DNA from 3 places in the Virgibacillus kekensis genome. Region 1 is predicted to be linked to each of the others. Evidence: riboswitches for the same ligand, from Rfam matches in the RefSeq annotation. Region 1 holds a riboswitch; each other region holds the start of a gene.
What was found. A riboswitch is a leader RNA that binds a small molecule or an ion and turns the genes downstream of it on or off. The one in region 1 is predicted to bind S-adenosylmethionine.
Positions count from the first base shown of each region.

Region 2: another riboswitch for S-adenosylmethionine. It lies ahead of ACFO3D_RS08990 (methionine ABC transporter ATP-binding protein); the one in region 1 lies ahead of ACFO3D_RS01450 (LLM class flavin-dependent oxidoreductase).
Region 3: another riboswitch for S-adenosylmethionine. It lies ahead of ACFO3D_RS12745 (5-methyltetrahydropteroyltriglutamate--homocysteine S-methyltransferase); the one in region 1 lies ahead of ACFO3D_RS01450 (LLM class flavin-dependent oxidoreductase).

Region 1 covers NZ_JBHSFU010000003.1:17,318-23,489, reverse strand. The annotation lists gene ACFO3D_RS01465 (GerAB/ArcD/ProY family transporter) at 1-607, opposite strand, end outside; gene ACFO3D_RS01460 (spore germination protein) at 619-2,079, opposite strand; gene ACFO3D_RS01455 (ATP-grasp domain-containing protein) at 2,746-3,699, opposite strand; gene ACFO3D_RS01450 (LLM class flavin-dependent oxidoreductase) at 3,716-4,768, opposite strand; SAM riboswitch class I at 4,855-4,962, opposite strand; gene dacB (D-alanyl-D-alanine carboxypeptidase/D-alanyl-D-alanine endopeptidase) at 5,038-6,172, opposite strand, start outside.
Region 2 covers NZ_JBHSFU010000004.1:985,012-991,183, reverse strand. The annotation lists gene ACFO3D_RS09005 (hydantoinase/oxoprolinase N-terminal domain-containing protein) at 1-1,006, shown strand, start outside; gene ACFO3D_RS09000 (MetQ/NlpA family ABC transporter substrate-binding protein) at 1,315-2,151, opposite strand; gene ACFO3D_RS08995 (methionine ABC transporter permease) at 2,164-2,826, opposite strand; gene ACFO3D_RS08990 (methionine ABC transporter ATP-binding protein) at 2,816-3,844, opposite strand; SAM riboswitch class I at 3,927-4,048, opposite strand; gene ACFO3D_RS08985 (purine-cytosine permease family protein) at 4,236-5,636, opposite strand.
Region 3 covers NZ_JBHSFU010000007.1:81,135-87,306, reverse strand. The annotation lists gene ACFO3D_RS12775 (acyl-CoA synthetase) at 1-899, opposite strand, end outside; gene ACFO3D_RS12770 (RDD family protein) at 1,137-1,598, opposite strand; gene sppA (signal peptide peptidase SppA) at 1,611-2,609, opposite strand; gene ACFO3D_RS12760 (YdbC family protein) at 2,767-2,991, opposite strand; gene ACFO3D_RS12755 (short chain dehydrogenase) at 3,004-3,603, opposite strand; gene ACFO3D_RS12750 (3'-5' exonuclease) at 3,644-4,258, opposite strand; SAM riboswitch class I at 4,395-4,499, shown strand; gene ACFO3D_RS12745 (5-methyltetrahydropteroyltriglutamate--homocysteine S-methyltransferase) at 4,629-5,735, shown strand.

The DNA of each region.
Region 1 (6,172 bases):
AAACAAGCAAAATGGAAACTCCTAGGAAGTTAATCACTGTCAGCCTTGAAGACTGCAGAATCTCCTTTATAGTGTGGTCAAAAACTGGCATTATATTTGCAATATGTCCAAAGTGAAAGGGGTAAAATAAAGTCAACATTAATAGAGATGGATACACCACCCCGAAAAAACTGACACCGGTTACCACCCTGAATTCCCCTGCGATAATATAATAGATAAGTGGCAGCAATAAAAATAAAATCGCCATCATATCAATATGCGGAAACATCCATACCTGGATAATCTCGAGATATGTGCTTAAAACCACGACCGACAAGATAAGCAAATAAAAAGCAAAAATCACCGACAAAAAATTCCCGGCCAACTTACCTATCGCATCCTGATGAATTGCAACTATATCACCTGTCTTATTCCATCCGAGCATCCTATACATAATCCAGATAATTATTGAAATGGCTGCACCGGCTACGAAAATGGAAATCCAGGCATCCTGTTCGGCATATTTGATGATAATACTCTGAAAACCGAGAACCCCCACCCCAACCTGGGATGCTGTAATCAAAAAGAATACCATTAACCCTGTCACTTTGTCTTTTTCCTGAATCATGAACGATCCCTCTACTTTTTGTCTTTTCCCATTTTCCGGTTAATCTTGGTGGGACGTACGGCATAGGGACGTTTCTGTTGCATACCAAACGGTAGCCGGATAAAGGAATCTTTGAGATCTTTATAACGGAATGGAAAAATTGGTTCCAGAAACGGCCTCCCCAATGATGTTAGCTTTAGCAAGTGCACCATAATATATGCAATACAGATAGCGATACCAAAGATTCCATATACGTGAGCAAATAAAAGGATTGGAAACCTGATCAGCCTTATGGTATTACCCATCTGATAAACAGGGGTAGTAAATGATCCTAAGGCGGCCAATGCTACCAAAATCAGAAGGACATTACTTGTTAGACCGGCTTCCACTGATGCAGTCCCGATCACAATACCGCCCACAATACCGATTGTCTGTCCGACCTTGGTGGGCAGACGTGCACCAGCCTCCCGCAGGAGTTCAATGGTTAGTTCCAAAATAATGGCTTCCAGAATCGGTGGAAAGGGCACCTGGGTCCGAGAACTTATAAGGGTCCCAAGGAGCGCTTTTGGTATCAGTTCGAAGTGATGTGTCAGAACGGCAACATACAGTGGCGTAATAAGAATGGAAAAGAACACCGCAAATAATCGGATCAGTCGAAACGCGGACGCAATTGTCCAGTTCAGGAAGTAATCCTCAAAAGCCGAAAAGAATTCAATCAATGTAGTTGGACCGATTAATACATGCGGGGAACCGTTAACAAAGACTGCTACCTTTCCTTCCACAAGAACTGCTGCAATTCGATCAGGTCTTTCTGTGTCTAGTAATTGCGGGAAAGGTGAATTCCGGTTATCAGCAATCGTCTGCTGTATATACGAACTATCAATCACCTGGTCAATCTGCAAATCTTGAATTCGCTGGGTTACAGTCTGGACATTCTCCTTGTCAGCCACCCCTTTAATATACATAACGGCAACTTCCGTTTTGGTAATTGACCCCACTTCCATTTTTTTAATCATGAGGTCAGGAATTTCCAAACGTTTACGGACAAGATTAATGTTAGTGTCTATATGTTCAACAAACGCTTCCTTTGGGCCGACTACACTGAATTCAACTTCAGGAATAGTAACCTGCCGTGTTTTTTCGAGTGGAATCGGCACCATTAAATATTGGGGACTGACCTTCTCCATGTATATAAACACATACCCCTGGATCAAATGATCTCCTACTAATTTGGAGTCTTCTATCATCCGGGAATTGGCTACCGGGATGATCCGCTTCAATTCTTCCAAATTCGTATAATTCTCTTGTTTTACATAGGGAAGAATCAGCTTTTGGAGCTTTTCCCGGCTCACCGCTGTTTTCATGTATCCTAGACAGACAGTATTGTTGTTGAGAGTCAGCTGATAATGTAGAAAGTCATCCTTTTTCTTCAGTGCTGTCAATGTCTTCTCAAAGTCACGCTGTATTCTTTTTTGTGAAGTTTTCTTTTCCATATAAACAGCCCTTTTGAATTATCCGTAATGTACGTCATTTTAGTATGAAAAAATAACTGGTTTATTATTCATAAGATGACCATACTAGTGCTTGGGTAATACAAACGTTACGGACTCACTGCCAATCACCCTATACTTCCCTTCGTTTCAACTAAAAAATGAGGCTTGGACATCACTAAAACTTGCTTTCGAGAGACGAACAAATTAGTTTGGGAATCTTGCAATGTTCCCCTTCTATAGTCAGATTTATTTCGAAGTGGATATAAAATGTGCCATAACAGCCGTACCTACCGCTTCGTCAGAACGCTTTTATAGTTCTGAGGATAAGAAATGAGCTATTCCTAATAAAGTACCTTAGAATTAAAAACTCGGACTCACTGACATACACATACGAATCTCAATAATAGCGAAGGAAATACACGAAGACTCCTGCGGGAAAGCGAAGACGTTGAGACCCCGCAGTGAGCGTTCTTTGCGAACGAGGAGGCTCAGCTCGAGCCCGCGGAAAGCGTAGTGTATTTCCGGAGCGAAGCTACGAGTTACTTCGCAGTTTATACTTTATACGAAGTTTTGCTAACATAAAATCCGAACTACCTGATAGTTCGGATTTTATATGACCTATAAATTTTCTGTTCCAGCCTCGTTCTGTTTGGGAATATAAAGTTATTATGCTTGCACGATTTCTCTTAAATTATTTAGTTCTCTACCGAGGTATTTCGCAACCTCCAGCATTCCATATTTTCCGCTAGCCGCCTCTGCATCACTGTTGTAATTGGTGTTCGTATTTATATCGTACGTATAAATCTCACCATTTTCATCCTGAATAAATTCAATACCTGCTATTTGTATATCGTTTGCTTCCAATACCTTTTCATATCTTTTAAGAATTGGATGATCAAAGCCTTCCCTGATCTGAAATTTCGCATTTTCGGATTCCTCTTCTCCCGCCGGACAATATAAGTCGTCAATTGAGCAAGCATCCGCAGGACATAATTCAAAACCCTCGGATGTGTCGACGCGTACTGCGTATACAAATTTGCCACCGACAAATTCGCAGCGGGTTATAAACGATTCTGGTGATTCAATATATTCCTGAATCAGCGTTACACCATCAACCGGCTCCTCAAACGTGTCACCTTCCACATATTCCCTAAGAGCATCAACTGTCTGGAAAAGCTGTACTCCAAGTCCCTTACCAGCTCGATTATGTTTGGTAATGAACTTTCTGCCACTGAATTCATCAGCAGCTTTTAACAAATCGTTTTTGCCGACCGCAGCAACCGTTTTTGGTGTTTTGACCCCGAATTTTTCGAGTTCCAAATACTGACGCACTTTACTTAATTCCAACTGAAGTGCACCACTGCCGTTTATAACAACTCGATTATGAAATTCCAACCATGCAAGTACCGCATTTGCTAACTCTGCCGAATACCGGTTTCCGCGTGTGTGGGATGACGCGCTCATCCGGTTATAGAAAATTCCCTCTGGAGGTTCTGCAGAAAGATCAACTTTCCCGTTTGTCAGAAGCCAGTCCTCATACGGAAGATCCAATTCTTCCAATCTATTAAAAAGATGCTCGGTCCACTCATTGTTTTCATGCAACACATATATTTTGCTCATATTATCATTTCCCTTCTTAGGAGTTAGTCAGTTCAGTTCGCAGCTCTTCAACCTTGGGCATAACCTGTTTGGCGAAACGTTCAAGTTCTTCCAGTTGTGGCGAACATTGCAATAACAACAGATCAACACCTGCTTGTTCATATTCTATTACTTTTTTGGCTATCTGTTCGGGAGTACCTACAAGATTGGGCCTGAGTCCCCTGTTGGATACAGAATAATCCTGTAGCTGAATCTGCTGTTCAAGCTGGGATTTGGAGGTGAAATCCTTAAAACCGGCATATCCACTTGTTTCCTTCACCGTAGTTATCCGTTCCAGCTCTTCCAGTGCCTCTTCCTCGGTATCTCTGCAGATAACATAGGCAGCCATTCCAAATGACTTGAGCGGCTCATCGGTAACCAGTTTTCTCCTTTTTTTCATATCTGAAATTTTATCCCGGACCTCGTTGACTGTTCCACCATGCATCACATACGCATCACACAGTGAGGTAATAACCCGCTTACCTTTTTCACTTTCCCCACCAGCATATAATACAGGGTTTGGACGTTGTACTGGTTTTGGCGCAAGCTGGGTATTTTCAATATCGTAGAACTTACCTTTGTAGGAGAATTTCTCTTCATTCCAGAGTCCCTTCAATATCTCCAAAAATTCGGTTGTCCGGTCATAACGTTCATCATGCTCTGTAAAGTCTCCACCATATTGCTTTGCCTCACCGGCCCACCAGCCTGACACAACATTAAGCGTAAATCGTCCGTTGCTTATATGGTCAATATTGGATGCCATTTTGGCGGTAACTGCAGGGTTATGGAAATTTGGCCGAACTGCCGTCATGATTTCAATTTTCTCAGTTACAGCTGCGAGGGCCGCTGCTGTAGACCATGCCTCCAGCGAGTCAGCATCCGTTCCTTTAATATCGTTTAAAAACAATTCTGCTATCAGGGTAGTATCATATCCCCATTTTTCGGCAGATTGGATCACTTCTTTTGCGTAATCATACGTTGGCGGCATTCCCTCATTCTCAACATTCCGTAACCATCCCCCGAAAATTGGCAGCCAGAATCCATATTTCATACGATTTCTTCCTCTCTCTGTAATAATAAATAAAAAAACCCTCTTCCTGAAAAAGAAAAGAGTTTTATACATCAAAATTTCTCTCTTCCTTATCTTTCAGGCACAATGCCTGCTGGAATTGGCACAGTATTCCTGGAAGGAACCTGTTGCCGAGGTTTCAAAGGGCCATCTCCCTCCACCTCTCTGGATAAGAACAGAAATAAACTATTCAGTTATTTAAAGTAATAATAGAGTAAAAAGTGGTAATTGTCAATCAAGCCTCACTTGGACTATTTCATTACCTGTTCATATGATTGAGCAATAATTTTCACTAGCTGATCCTCAATGGCTGGGCCATCGTCTTCATCAAGCAGATTATTCAGCATGATGGAAAAAATGACACGTTCCCCGTTTTCCGCTTTAACATATCCGGATAATGTACTTACACCGTAAATAGTTCCTGTTTTCGCATATACTTCCATCCCTTCCATACGGTGCCTTAATGTTCCTCCCACAAACCTGTCTTCCTTGCCTGCGATAGGTAAGGAGTTTTTATATGTTTCAAACCATTTTTCATTCTGAACTTTAAAAAGAAGATTGGAAATCTCGTTTGGCGGGAGAAGATTTATGTGAGATATCCCCGAACCATCTCTAATCATCAGAGTATCTGTATTCATGCCAAGTTTCTTCAACTGCTTTTCAACTACCTCGAGACCTTTTTCCCAGCTGCCCTCCCCATGGACAACCTTTCCCATTTCCTTGACCAGCACTTCAGCATGTGTGTTATTACTGAGTTTCATGAAGGGGATCATCAACTCCGATAATGGCATAGATTCATGGGTGAAAAGAACTTCTGATTTCTCAGGTGCAGTACCGGTTCTTACCTGACCTGTCCATGTTATTCCCTGCTCCTTTAATGCCTCGTCGAACAAATTCATTACATATCCGGTCGGTTCCCAGACAGCCATCCACTCTTTCACATGCGAAGCACCCGCTGGAATTGTTCCTTCAATTAGTATGGTATTTGTTCCATGCAGACGCCGCAGTTCTAAATCCTCCTCTGAACCTCCTGCAACAGTCTGCGCCTTATTTTTGATTTCAATATAATCTGTCTCAGGAGATATAGTTACAGTAGGCTCTTCTCCCTTTTCGGATGGTTTGACCTCTACAATAACCGTACCAGCATCATAATCCTTATTCGGTGAAACAGTAAGCGCCGATATTTGAGCACCGTAATACCAATGTTCGTCACTCCATATTAAATCGGGTGATAGTCGGATATCATCATACCAGGTATCGTCCCCAACAATATCTCCTTCAATTTTTGTGATTCCTTTTTCCTTAATTTTTGCGGCAAAATTTTCGAGGTCGGCGGGTAAAAGTGTTGGATCTCCTTTGCCTTTTATGTATAAGTCACCCTTTAGG
Region 2 (6,172 bases), on a different contig from region 1:
CGAAATTGGCAACGTTGGATTATTAGAAAGAGAAAATGCAACCATACTTAATGCATCGGTAGTAGATGTGGCAAGAACCACAGCAAACGGTTTCGTTAATGCATTAAAAAAAGAAGGCATTGATGCAAAGGTATTTTTCGGTCAAAATGACGGGACATTAATGTCGGTGGAATATACCGTGAAATATCCAATCCTTACCATTGCCTGTGGTCCAACAAACAGCTTACGTGGTGCCGCTTATTTAACAAATAAAGCAGATGCCATCGTTATCGATGTGGGAGGAACAACAACCGATATTGGGGTGTTAAACAATTCCTTCCCCCGCCAATCATCCTTAGCAGTAGAAATCGGTGGCGTTCGTACGAATTTTCGTATGCCAGATATTTTATCTGTAGGACTTGGCGGCGGAACAATAATTCGGGAAAACGAAGATGGTACCGTAGCAATTGGACCTGAAAGCGTTGGACACCGTCTTTCGGAAAAAGCACTTATTTTCGGTGGAGATACGATAACAGCTACTGACATTGTTGTAGCTTTAGGTAAAGCGGAACTCGGTGACGCTTCTAAAGTAGCTCACCTCGACAAAACCTTTGTGGAAAAGGTCTATGTACAAATGATTGAGATGGTAGAAGAAGCATTAGACAAGATGAAGACCAGTGCAGAAGATACGCCAGTTATTTTAGTTGGTGGCGGAAGTATTTTGATTCCAAATAAATTAAAAGGTGCTTCAGAAGTAATCAAGCCAAATAACTTTGGTGTGGCGAATGCAATTGGTTCTGCGATTTCCCAAGTGAGTGGACAAATTGAGAAGATCTACAAGATGGACGAGTTAGGTCGTGAGAAAACGATTGAAACAGCTAAAGAACTTGCACGTCAAGAGGCGATTACAGCAGGCGCAGAGCCAGGTAACCTTGTGATTGTTGACTTAGAAGATGTCCCTTTAGCATACCTTCCAGGAAACGCAACCAGAATCCGTGTGAAAGCAGCTGGGGATTTGAAAAAATAAGAAGCAAGGGGACGGATCTCGTGCATCATAGTCTCTAATGAGGTGGAAAAAAACGGGAGTTTACACTCCCATATTCTGCTGTTTCTGTTTCTGCAATCTGATCCCTATCTTTTTTGCTCAAACCACACTAAAAAGGCTATTTTCGTTCTTCAACTCCATATATTTAGTGAATTAGAGGCTTTTTCATGAAATACAGTAACTCAAAATAAGGAAGACAAACAATAACAAAATCCGGCTGTGCAATTATTTATCATGCACAGCCGGTTCTATCTGATTCTTATGATGCTTTCTGTCAAAGCTTCTCTATACTACCATCCAATTTCCTCTAAAGGAACGAATGTAGGGATGAGGGAATTGTTAAAGACCTCTCTGATATGCTTCGCCACATCTTCCTGCTGATAAATCTCTACAATCTTTTGGTAAACCTTCTTGTCTGTTTCATCTGCACGAGCGGCAATGATATTAATGTAAGGCGTTGCAGTATCATCTTCAATGGCAATCGCATCTTCAACCGGTACAAATCCAGCTTCCACTGCCACTCCGTTATTAATGACGGATGCTGCAACATCAGGCAGCACACGCGGTGTTTGGGCTGCCACGATTGGTTCGAATTTCAGGTTTTTAGGGTTTTCTTCAATTTTGCTCAAGTCCCCGTTGCCATCAAAGTCATCAGGTAAGCCAATCAACTCCGATTTTTCAAGAAGCAGTAGAGCCCGTCCCATGTTCGTAGCTTCCTTAGGTATAGCAATTGAGCTTCCATCAGGTATTTCACTGACATCTTTATATTTATCGGAGTATACACCCATTGGTGCGATCAACGTGGTGGCAATCGGAGCAAGATCTAAGCCACGCTCCTTAATGAATGCATCAAAATAAGAAACTGTCTGAAAGGCGTTTAAGTCAATATCTCCATCGGCAAGCGCCAAATTAGGTCTTACATAATCCGCAAACTCCACTAATTCAAGTTCAATATTTTCTTTAGCGGCTTTTTCTTTAACCTTTTCCCAGATTGGGACTCCCGATCCATTTAAACCTACTTTAACTTTTGTTGTTTCCTGAGAGGCTGATTTTCCTTCTTCCGAGCAGGCCGATAATATAAAACCGACTGTAAGTAATAGTGTTAGTGTAAAAATACATTTTTTCATGATGATTCCTCCTTATTGTCTGCGTACTTTTTTAGATAAGAAATTTCCAATGGTCTGTGTGAGCTGAACAATTAATACAAGCAGTAAAACGGTGACAATCATAATATCGGTCTCGAATCGCTGATAACCGTAAGCGATGGCGAGGTCACCAAGTCCTCCTCCGCCGACAAATCCAGCCATGGCCGAGGCTCCGACAAGTCCAATAGTCGCGATAGTTAAGTTTAAGGTAATCGAACTCAAACCCTCTGGTATATACACACGCCAGATAATCTGCCAGGGAGTCGCCCCCATAGCCTCTGCTGCTTCAATAACACCTGGCTTAACTTCCAGTAAACTGCTTTCCACCAGTCTTGATATATATGGAGCAGAGAAAATGACGAGTGGGACTACAGCCGCGGCGGTTCCGATGGATGTACCCACAATCAGCCTTGTGAAAGGTAAAATTGCAACTAGCAAAATAATGAATGGAATAGAACGAAAGAAGTTCACAACGGTGCTGAAACCATTGAATACTGGCATGTTCTCCAGAAGTCCGCCTTTTCGCGTGACCACCAGGAGAATTCCTAACGGTAATCCGATTAATGCAGCGGCGACCAGGGAAATGCCTACCATCACTAAGGTTTGATATGTCGCTTCCCAAATCCTGGGCCAAAATTCCATCAAATTAACCTGCATATGTCGTCACCTCCTGAATCGATACTTTTTGCTGGATATGGTTAATCACGCGTAAAATCTCTGCTTCATCTCCCTGAAGCTCTATAATAAGATTGCCGAACGGAATTCCCTGAAGCTCTGTAATCTGCCCGAACAGTACATTGACTTCCACATTGAACTTCTTAGCAACCTGCGAAAGGACAGGATGCCCGGCACTTTCATCCACGAAGGTCACACGGTAGATATTCCTTAATGATCCTCTCGCTTCAATTCCATTTAAAATGGAAGCAGGGATATCATTTTCCATCACGGTTCGCACAAAGTTCTGTGTAGTCTGGTGCTGTGGATTGGAAAATAAATCGAAAATCGATCCTTTTTCAATGATCCGGCCGTTTTCCATCACAGCTATCCGGTCACATACCTCACGGACCACGTTCATCTCGTGTGTAATCATCAAAATGGTGATTCCGTATTCATCACGAACTTTTCGCAAAAGCTTGAGGATGGATTTCGTTGTTTCGGGATCTAAAGCAGAGGTCGCTTCATCACACAATAAGATATCCGGGGATGTAGCCAGCGCTCTGGCGATGCCCACCCGCTGCTTTTGCCCGCCTGAAAGCTCTTCCGGGTACTGCTTGGCCTTATCCGACAGTCCGACAAATTCGAGAATTTCCGTAACTCGCTGATTGATCTCCTTTTTCGGAGTGCCCGACAAAGCAAGGGGAAAAGCAACGTTATGATAAACCGTTTTGGACTCCAGCAAGTTGAAGTGCTGAAAAATCATGCCGATTCGCTTTCTCACTTTTCGTAAATCCGGTTTAGAGAGCTGGAGCAAATCCTCACCATTTACAATCACTCGCCCCTCGGTCGGACGTTCCAGTAAATTGACTAATCGGACCAAGGTGCTTTTTCCGGCTCCGCTAAAGCCGATAACACCAAAAATCTCCCCTTTATGTACCGTCAAATTCACCTGGTCCACTGCTCTCAAGTCACTGCCATTATGCTGGTAAACCTTTGATACACTCTCGAACTCAATCATGTTGTCCCTCCTATACACAAAAAGTACCCCTCTTCTGTAAAAAAATAAGAAGAGGGGTACTCATAATATGAGATACCGTCTCTTCCCATCTTTCACGTGCACGTGGCACATGCTGGAGTTGGCACAGTTTCTGATCATTTTTTACGGATCAGTTCCGCTGCCGAGGTTTCGTAGGGCCAGTCCCTCCACCTCTCTAGATAAGAAGAAAAGTTAGTCGCTTTTTAATTGATGCTGATTATCATAATACAGTTTAAGGGCTTTGTCAATTTAATTTACTAAATTCATAGACTTTTTGTTTCTTTTGTTTAAAGCTGTTATTCTCCGCCAGTGACGGCGAGCGCTTAGCCGGTAATCGTTGCTGCAATTTCTGAGTGTTTAATAGCCCTGTTCTCTAAGCAATATAGTCTTCCCGCTCAATTTCCTCGTTATCTTTTTTGATATAATATCTTCCTTTTGTGGCAACTGCCAGTACAATTGTTAGGATAGCAGCAAGGATTGAGGCGAAGAATGCAGCAGTGCTTTGCAGAAATGTTCCCATGAATCCTAATGCCGCAATGGTACCGATGCCGCTTGCTATGATAAGTGCTCCTACACCAACCGGATTCCATTTATATAAATTGTCCTGTTCTGCTTCATAATAGCCAGGACCGATCTTCAGGATTTTTTTGACGAAAATAGCGTCCACCACCAGGATTGTTGCCCATGTCAATAGGAATACTCCCTGAAATGTCATGACAACTTCCAAGTGTTCAACAATATTAAGAAGCATCAGGATGATTGCTGATACACCAGTGACGACCACCCAGAAATGTCTTCCCGGTTTAAATTTAAATATATTTTCAAAGAAACTAGATAAGGATAAAGAACCACTATAAATATTGGTAACGTTTATTCTAATTTGGGTCAGCATTGTAAATAAAGCTCCCCAAATACCAAGAAGCAGTACAATATATACTCCTGGATTTGGTTCTCCAAGGCGAACACCGAACCAAATACCTAGTCCACCCATTACTCCAAAGCAGAATATTTGAGGGATGAATCCAATAGCAAAGATTCCAATTTTCGTATCCTTTGGTTTCAAAAAGCGGGCGTAATCTGAAGCAAGAAGAGGGGTTAAGCCCATAATTCCGTGTTGCATTCCAATACATAACAGTAATGCAGTGCCTCCAACTTGAACACCTTCAGGCATGTATGACCAGAATGCGCCATCATAACCGGATGTTTTCATAGCGGCCATCACAATGGCAGCAATCAGGAATAGAAAGAATAATGGTAAAGACCATTTCTGCAGTTTGTCCAATTGTTTGATTCCAAACCAGTTCAATGGAATAACGATTAAGCCAAAGAATAGAATCAGTACCCATTCTGGAATAACGGGGAAAAACTCATGGATTGCAGAAACGAGTATTAAACCTTCCAGCGCACAATACATAATGAAATTCGTGGCATAAATTAATGAGGTCAGGGACGCGCCGATATAGCCAAAACCTCCACCTCTTGATAAAAGGTTTACGTTCATTCCGGACTTAGCGGACAAATATGCAATGAATGTCCCTAATATTCCGGCCACAATGATGGCATAAACGGCAGAAATTATGGCGTTGATTGCCCCGAATTGAAGCGCCATAACACTTCCCATTTGAAAATAAAAAATGGCTGTCGCAATTCCGAATGTAATATTCGTTATGCTTAACCAACCCATATTACGCTTCGCGCGAGGGACTCTTTCCAGTGAATAATCATCACCACTTCCCTTTGACTGGGCAAGTTCTTGAGATTGGTTTTCTTCCATATGATCAGCTCCTTATTGTAGTTTATAAAATCCATACCTCAAGGAAATTATCAGGAAGTACAACTAATCTAATGTATCAAGAAGGGAGCATTAATACAAACTGCAATTTTTTTGATATTTTTCTATAACAGCCCTTTCATCTCTCTAATCCTACGTTTATCTTGGAAATGGTCAAAATCCGTACATAATATTACTCATATTTTCAAATGTTCGTTTTTAAAGCGTTATCCTCAATAAACTCATTATCAAATCGGGGAATAACGGAAAAAAGCTATTATCCTTTAAAACAGTTGGGTATCTTAAAAGGAGTAATTGTAAGAATGGTTACGTTATCCCCTTGAAAATTCTTCGAGAGATTATCCTAGCCATCTCTTTGCGAGGAAACCGATAGATTCACGGTTTGAGTTATCCGGTCAAAAAGATATAGAATTTAAAACAGTTGTCTTTTTAGAAATAATGCATTTTTTTTTTGCAATAAGAGTGTGGAACCTTTGAGACAACTGGGAAAATTATCACATAATACAGCTAAAGGGGAG
Region 3 (6,172 bases), on a different contig from region 1:
TCGAGTGTGGAAAGATTACGCTTATCAAAATCCGGGTGACGCAACAGAGCAATCCATACTGTCGGTGGAGCAAATAATTGGGTCGCACCTTCTTCTTCGATTGTTTTTAAAATAATTTCCGGGCTCGCTGCACCGAGAATAATCCCACTTGACCCAACATAAATACTCGGACCAAGAAAAACGTGCAGCTGTGCACTGTGATAAAGCGGCAATGCATGAATCGCTACATCCTCTGCTGCCATCTTTCCATCAACAATACAGCTGACATACTCACTAATCAGACTCTTATGCGTCAGCATTACCCCTTTAGGGCGAGATTCTGTCCCACTTGTATACAACACATGTGCAAGGTCATCGTCACTGAGTTCAGCATCGACAAAATCAGTTGGCTTTCCATCTCGCGCAACCGAAAGTGGTGTCCACGAAGCTAGGTCTCCATCATATGTACCCAATGCATCCATCAGATATCGGAATTTGATTTCTAGTCTACCAACCGATTTGTCCAGGGTCGGCGCATATTCCTCTGAGGCGATAAACCCTCTTACCTCTGCATGTTCAAGAATGTACTGAATATCCTCCACGGACAGCATGTAGTTAATTGGAATCATAACCGCCCCAATTCTTGCCAAAGCAAAATTAACCACAACAAAGTCAAGGCTGTTTTTAGACATGACTGTAATCATATCGCCTTTTTTCATTCCATCTGCCAAGAATGCATGTGCCGTCTGGTTAACAAGGTTGTCCAGTTCCGCATAACTCAATCGCTGACCGTCATAATTAACCGCAAATTTTTCCGGCATCCGGTCCCTTGTACGGGCCAAAAGATCCCCAAGCGTGTTTCGCCTGGCCCTCTCCAACATTCTGTGAAGATCCTCCTGTATATTTGCTTCTGTGTTCATACACCCACTCCTCAAATTATTTTGATGACTTGTGTGCTGAATATTCTTTCTTTTAGTTTAATTCAGTAAAATATAATGTGCAAGTGTAAGAAGGAGTGTTTTTAACCGACAAAAATCGTTTAGAAAAACATAAAAGTCATTCTAAAAGCTTATTTTGCTTTTCTTTCAAGCCCTCGGATATCTAACCATAAAAACGCCTGGACCAAATGATCCAGACGCCTTTTATAGTTCAGTCTGTTAACGCTCTATTACAACCCGAGTATTACCGATCATATCATGGATTCCCTGCTTTTCCCTGCTGAAGGCAACAAATAAATACAACAGGCCAGTAAAGAAAAATACACGATGAAAAAACCTGCCGACAACCTCGCGGAAAAGAAGATCACTCCATCTAAGCTGTTGAAAATCCTCCCGGATAACACGCAGACCAAAAATCATTTTCCCCAATGTCTGTTCGAAAAATCGGGTCATCAGCAAAAAATAAACATAAAAAATTATCGCGCTGAAAATCCCTGCCAACGTCCAGAATCCAATATCAACAGCTGCTCCGTTGTCAATAAACTTTAACGGGCTAAGCAGGATGCCGTTTATGCTGAAGACAATAATTAAATCGGCAAGATATGCCCAAAACCGCATCCAGAAACCCGCATAACGGGGCTCTTCTCTAACTTCATGTATGTGCTCCACATTTTCACTCATAACGGCCCCCCCTTATTCCGAGTATAGATACATTGCTCGTGGGCCATTCGATTCCCGGAACAACTCTTTAATCCCAAGTAAATCTGTCTGTCCCTTGAACATACTTTGTACAGTTCCACCCAGAAATTCGTTGATTCCCAGCCCATTCTTGTATTCAACGACTTTCGGGTTATCCCAATTAAAGTCTTCTGCCATCATGGCAATTGTGTCGTCCATTGTTCCAAGTGCATCGACGAGCCCATTGTTTTTTGCCTGTTCACCGGTATAAACTCTGCCGTCCCCAAGTTCGCGGACTTTAGCTTCATTTATACCCCTGCCTTCGACAATCACCTGAACGAAGTCTGCATACAAATCCTTGATCATTGTCTGCAGAATCTCCCGTTCTTCTTCGGTCATCTCACGTGCTGGTGACATAATATCTTTATACTCACCGCTTTTTATCGTGTTGAACTTCACACCGACTTTATCAGCCAGTTCCGAATAATTCAGACTCTGCATAATTACACCGATTGAGCCTGTAAGTGTTGCCGGATGTGCGACAATTTTATCAGCAGGGGCTGAAATATAATACCCGCCCGATGCAGCCGTATTACCCATCGATACATATACCGGCTTATCATGTTCTTTCTTGATTTCCACTATTTTATCGTGGATTTCATCACTTTCCACAACACCCCCACCTGGAGTGTTAACCCGTATGACAATTCCATCAATCGTTTGGTCCTCGCCTGCAGTCTCAAGCATCTCAAGGAACCTTTCATGGTTATATCCGCCGGTGTTCAGGATTGATGCTGTGTTTGTGTTCTGGATGACTCCATCTAGCTCCAGAACAACAATCTTATTGCCTGAACCCTGTTCCATAACTGTTTCCTCAAACTTCTTGGATGTATTCGGTAATTGAAACATTGCCTGGAAGTCAGCTGTAACAATGCTTGTTATCGCCTGAAATCCAATTGATACTACAAATAAAACTGCTGCGATACTAAGTGCAATCCAACGCTTTTTGTTCAATCCTGGTCCTCCATTTCCTTCTGCTTAAATATGTATTCTTTACTGACAGATACGCTTGTACATTATTATCGGAGAAACTGGCTTTCACCAGTTTATAGGTAAAAGCCTTGGTTCATCCAGACACGAAAAACTATTCTTCCGGTTCCCCGTCAGCTCCCTAAATTTCATCCTGATCAGCAAGAGCTTCCTTTAAGTTACTTAAATCCTCTTTTGTCAGAGTGACACCTTTCCCCATCTTTTCTTTGTCGGGTGCCCAGTCTCTGATGTCATATTTAGGATCCCGGCCATTCCAGCTGATCAGATTCAGTTCCTTGGTCCATCCTTTTGGCGATTCACTAAGTACAGCCATTGTTTTAATAATTTCAAATTTCAGCTCCGCCACATTCCGTTCCTCCTAGTACACTTCGTAATTGTTTCCGGTTTGCTTACCATTTACACTCTTCACAAATGCACGGGCAACACGGCTTGCCGGGACAGGTTCAAATCCTGCAAAAAAATCACCAAGCCGATCCCATGATTCCTGCACGATATTCGGGCTCACACTGTTGATACGAATCCCCCGCGGCATTTCGATCGAGGCTGCTTTAACAAAAGCTTTCACCCCACCATTAGCCATTGCAGCAGACGCACCCATCGGTATCGGATCATCCATCATTACCCCGGTAGTCAGCGTAAAACTGCCGTTGTCATTAACATGTTCCATGCCAAGCAGTACCAGATTAATCTGTCCTTTTAGTTTACTTTGAATTCCTTTTTCGTTAACTTCAGGTGTCAGCTCGGAAACAGCAGAAAAATTGGCTTTTCCCGAAGCATTGATGACTGCATCCACTTTGCCGATTTCTGCATACATTTCCCGTATGCTGTCAGGCGACGTAATATCCACTGACACATCAGCACCATTACGCCCTGCCTGGATAATTTCATTGTCACCTTCTAGTGCACTGACAATCTCTTTACCTATCGTTCCAGACGCGCCTACAACAAGTATTTTCATTTGACATCAACTCCTTCACATTTTAAAAACCTTCTCCGCTTTATCTGAAATAAAGCTTCCTGCTCTGCCTGGTCCGCTTAACTTTTGGCGGCACATAACCACGGTCATATACCCTACCCTTTGACATACGACACTTCTTTAAAAATATATCCATATCACCTGTATCGTATGTCTCAAATGCTTTTAATAATATTTTAGCCGCCACCCGCGCATCCTCAAGTGCGTGGTGGTGCTCAAAGGGAATCCCATGATGATTTGCAACGGTATTAAGTTTATGGTTCATCAGGTCCGGCCATACCTGCTTTGAAATATTAACCGTGCAAAGGTACTCCATTTCTGGATAGGAAATGTTGAAATAATCCAATGTATTCCGAATCACACTCATATCAAAACTTGCATTATGTGCGACAACTATTTTACGGGATAAGTAGTCTTTAAGTTTCGGCCAGATTTCCGGGAATGTTGGTGCATCCTCCACGTCTTCTTCACGAATACCGTGAATCCGTGTATTAAATGAGCTAAAATGCATCATGGGATTTATCAGGCTGTAAAATTCATCTATAATACCTGTCTGGTCAGCAACAACAACACCGACTGCACAGGGACTGTGACGCTTTTCGTTGGCTGTTTCAAAATCTATCGAAACAAAATACATGCCAGACCTCCTTCATAGCTTTATAGGATAATTTTAACACACCTGCTGAAGGCACCTTACAAAAAAGTTTCAAAATTGTATTGACTTTCATAATACGTCCGTGTATTGTATTCATTAACCAAAAAATTGAATAACTTTCTTATCCAGAGAGGTGGAGGGACTGGCCCTGCGAAACCTCAGCAACAGATTTTTTAATACTGTGCTAATTCCAGAAGCTTAACATTAAGCTTGAAGATAAGAAGAGCGACAATTACGGAACCTACTGCCCTCTTCTTTTTTCAGAAGAGGGCTTTTTATTTTTTATCAGGCTTATTGTCAGAGCTTCCATCTTCGGAATTACACAAAAAACTAATAGAAAGAGGGAATTTTCATGTCAGTTACATTAACCAAAGCACCATTCAGAGCCGATCATGTGGGGAGCCTGCTGCGACCTGACCGGTTGCACAAAGCACGCAAACAATTTAAAGATGGAAGCATCAGTGCCGCAGCTCTTCGGGAAGTTGAAAATGAAGAAATAAAGCGTGTTGTCGACAAACAAATTGAACTAGGCCTTAGAGTAGTTAGTGATGGAGAATTTCGTCGTACATGGTTCCACCTTGATTTTCTCGAGCATTTGAATGGAATAGATGGTTATATTCCAGACCACGGCTATAAATTCATCGGCACGGAGACAGAAAAGTATGACGTACGGAATACCGGCAAAGTTTCCTTTAATCCCAATCATCCTCATATACAGGATTTTGTGGACCTGAACAAAATCGTCGACGGCCGCGCAATCGCCAAACAGACTATTCCAAGTCCAAACCAGCTGTTTAACTCCGGCATTCATAACAGCGATGTTTATCCGGATATTGAAGACTATGCGAATGATATCATCAAAGCTTATCAGGATGCCATCCAGGCATTTTATGATGCAGGTGTTCGTTACCTTCAGCTCGATGATGTTTATATTGCGGGACTGTCAGCGCCTGAAATTCCATTCAACGAAGGAAAATATTCACGCGAACAACTTATTGACTTGGCGCTTCGCGTCGTAAACGGTTCACTTGAAAACAAACCAGAAGACCTGATCGTTACTACCCATTTATGCCGTGGGAATTATCAGTCTACATGGGCTTTCGAGGGCAGCTATGCAATTATTGCACCAACATTGCTCGCAAATGAAAATGTCGACGGATTTTTCCTTGAATACGATGATGAGCGTTCCGGAAGTTTTAAGCCACTTAAACATATTCCAAATGACGGACCACAAGTCGTACTTGGATTGGTTACTTCCAAGAATGGTGAACTAGAAGATAAGGAAGCAATTAAAACCCGGATCAGGGAAGCATCTCAGTTTGTCCCGCTGGAGCAATTATGTTTAAGTCCGCAGTGTGGTTTTGCATCCACCCATCACGGAAACAAATTGACCGAGGAGGAACAGTGGAATAAATTGAAATTCGTAGTTGACCTGGCAAATGAAGTCTGGGAGAAATAAGGATTAATAAAAGCCTGCAGCGAGGAGTTCTCACTGCAGGCTATTTTCAAACCATTTATTTACTATGCTGGCAGTTCTTCGCCGGGCTTTTTTCAGTATATTTAAAGAGGTACACTAAGAGACTGACAGAAAACAGTAACTCTACCATCATGGTAAGCAAACTAGGCGTAAGCTGCATATTTTCTCCCAACATTAATATTGGCTCATTCGAATTAAAATTGAATAAAAGATGACCAAAACAATACATGCCTGTAATCCAGACAATAGTAGTTAACATATTTTTCATCGGTCTTCTCCCTCACTTTCGTTACGTTGATTTAATCCTACATCATATTAACAAATTTCCACAGGAATTGGGAGCCTTTTATTGTATTTTTTTATAAAAATTTTTGCGGGAAATTTTACACCTAATCAGATTTAGTTAAACCATTGGTGTG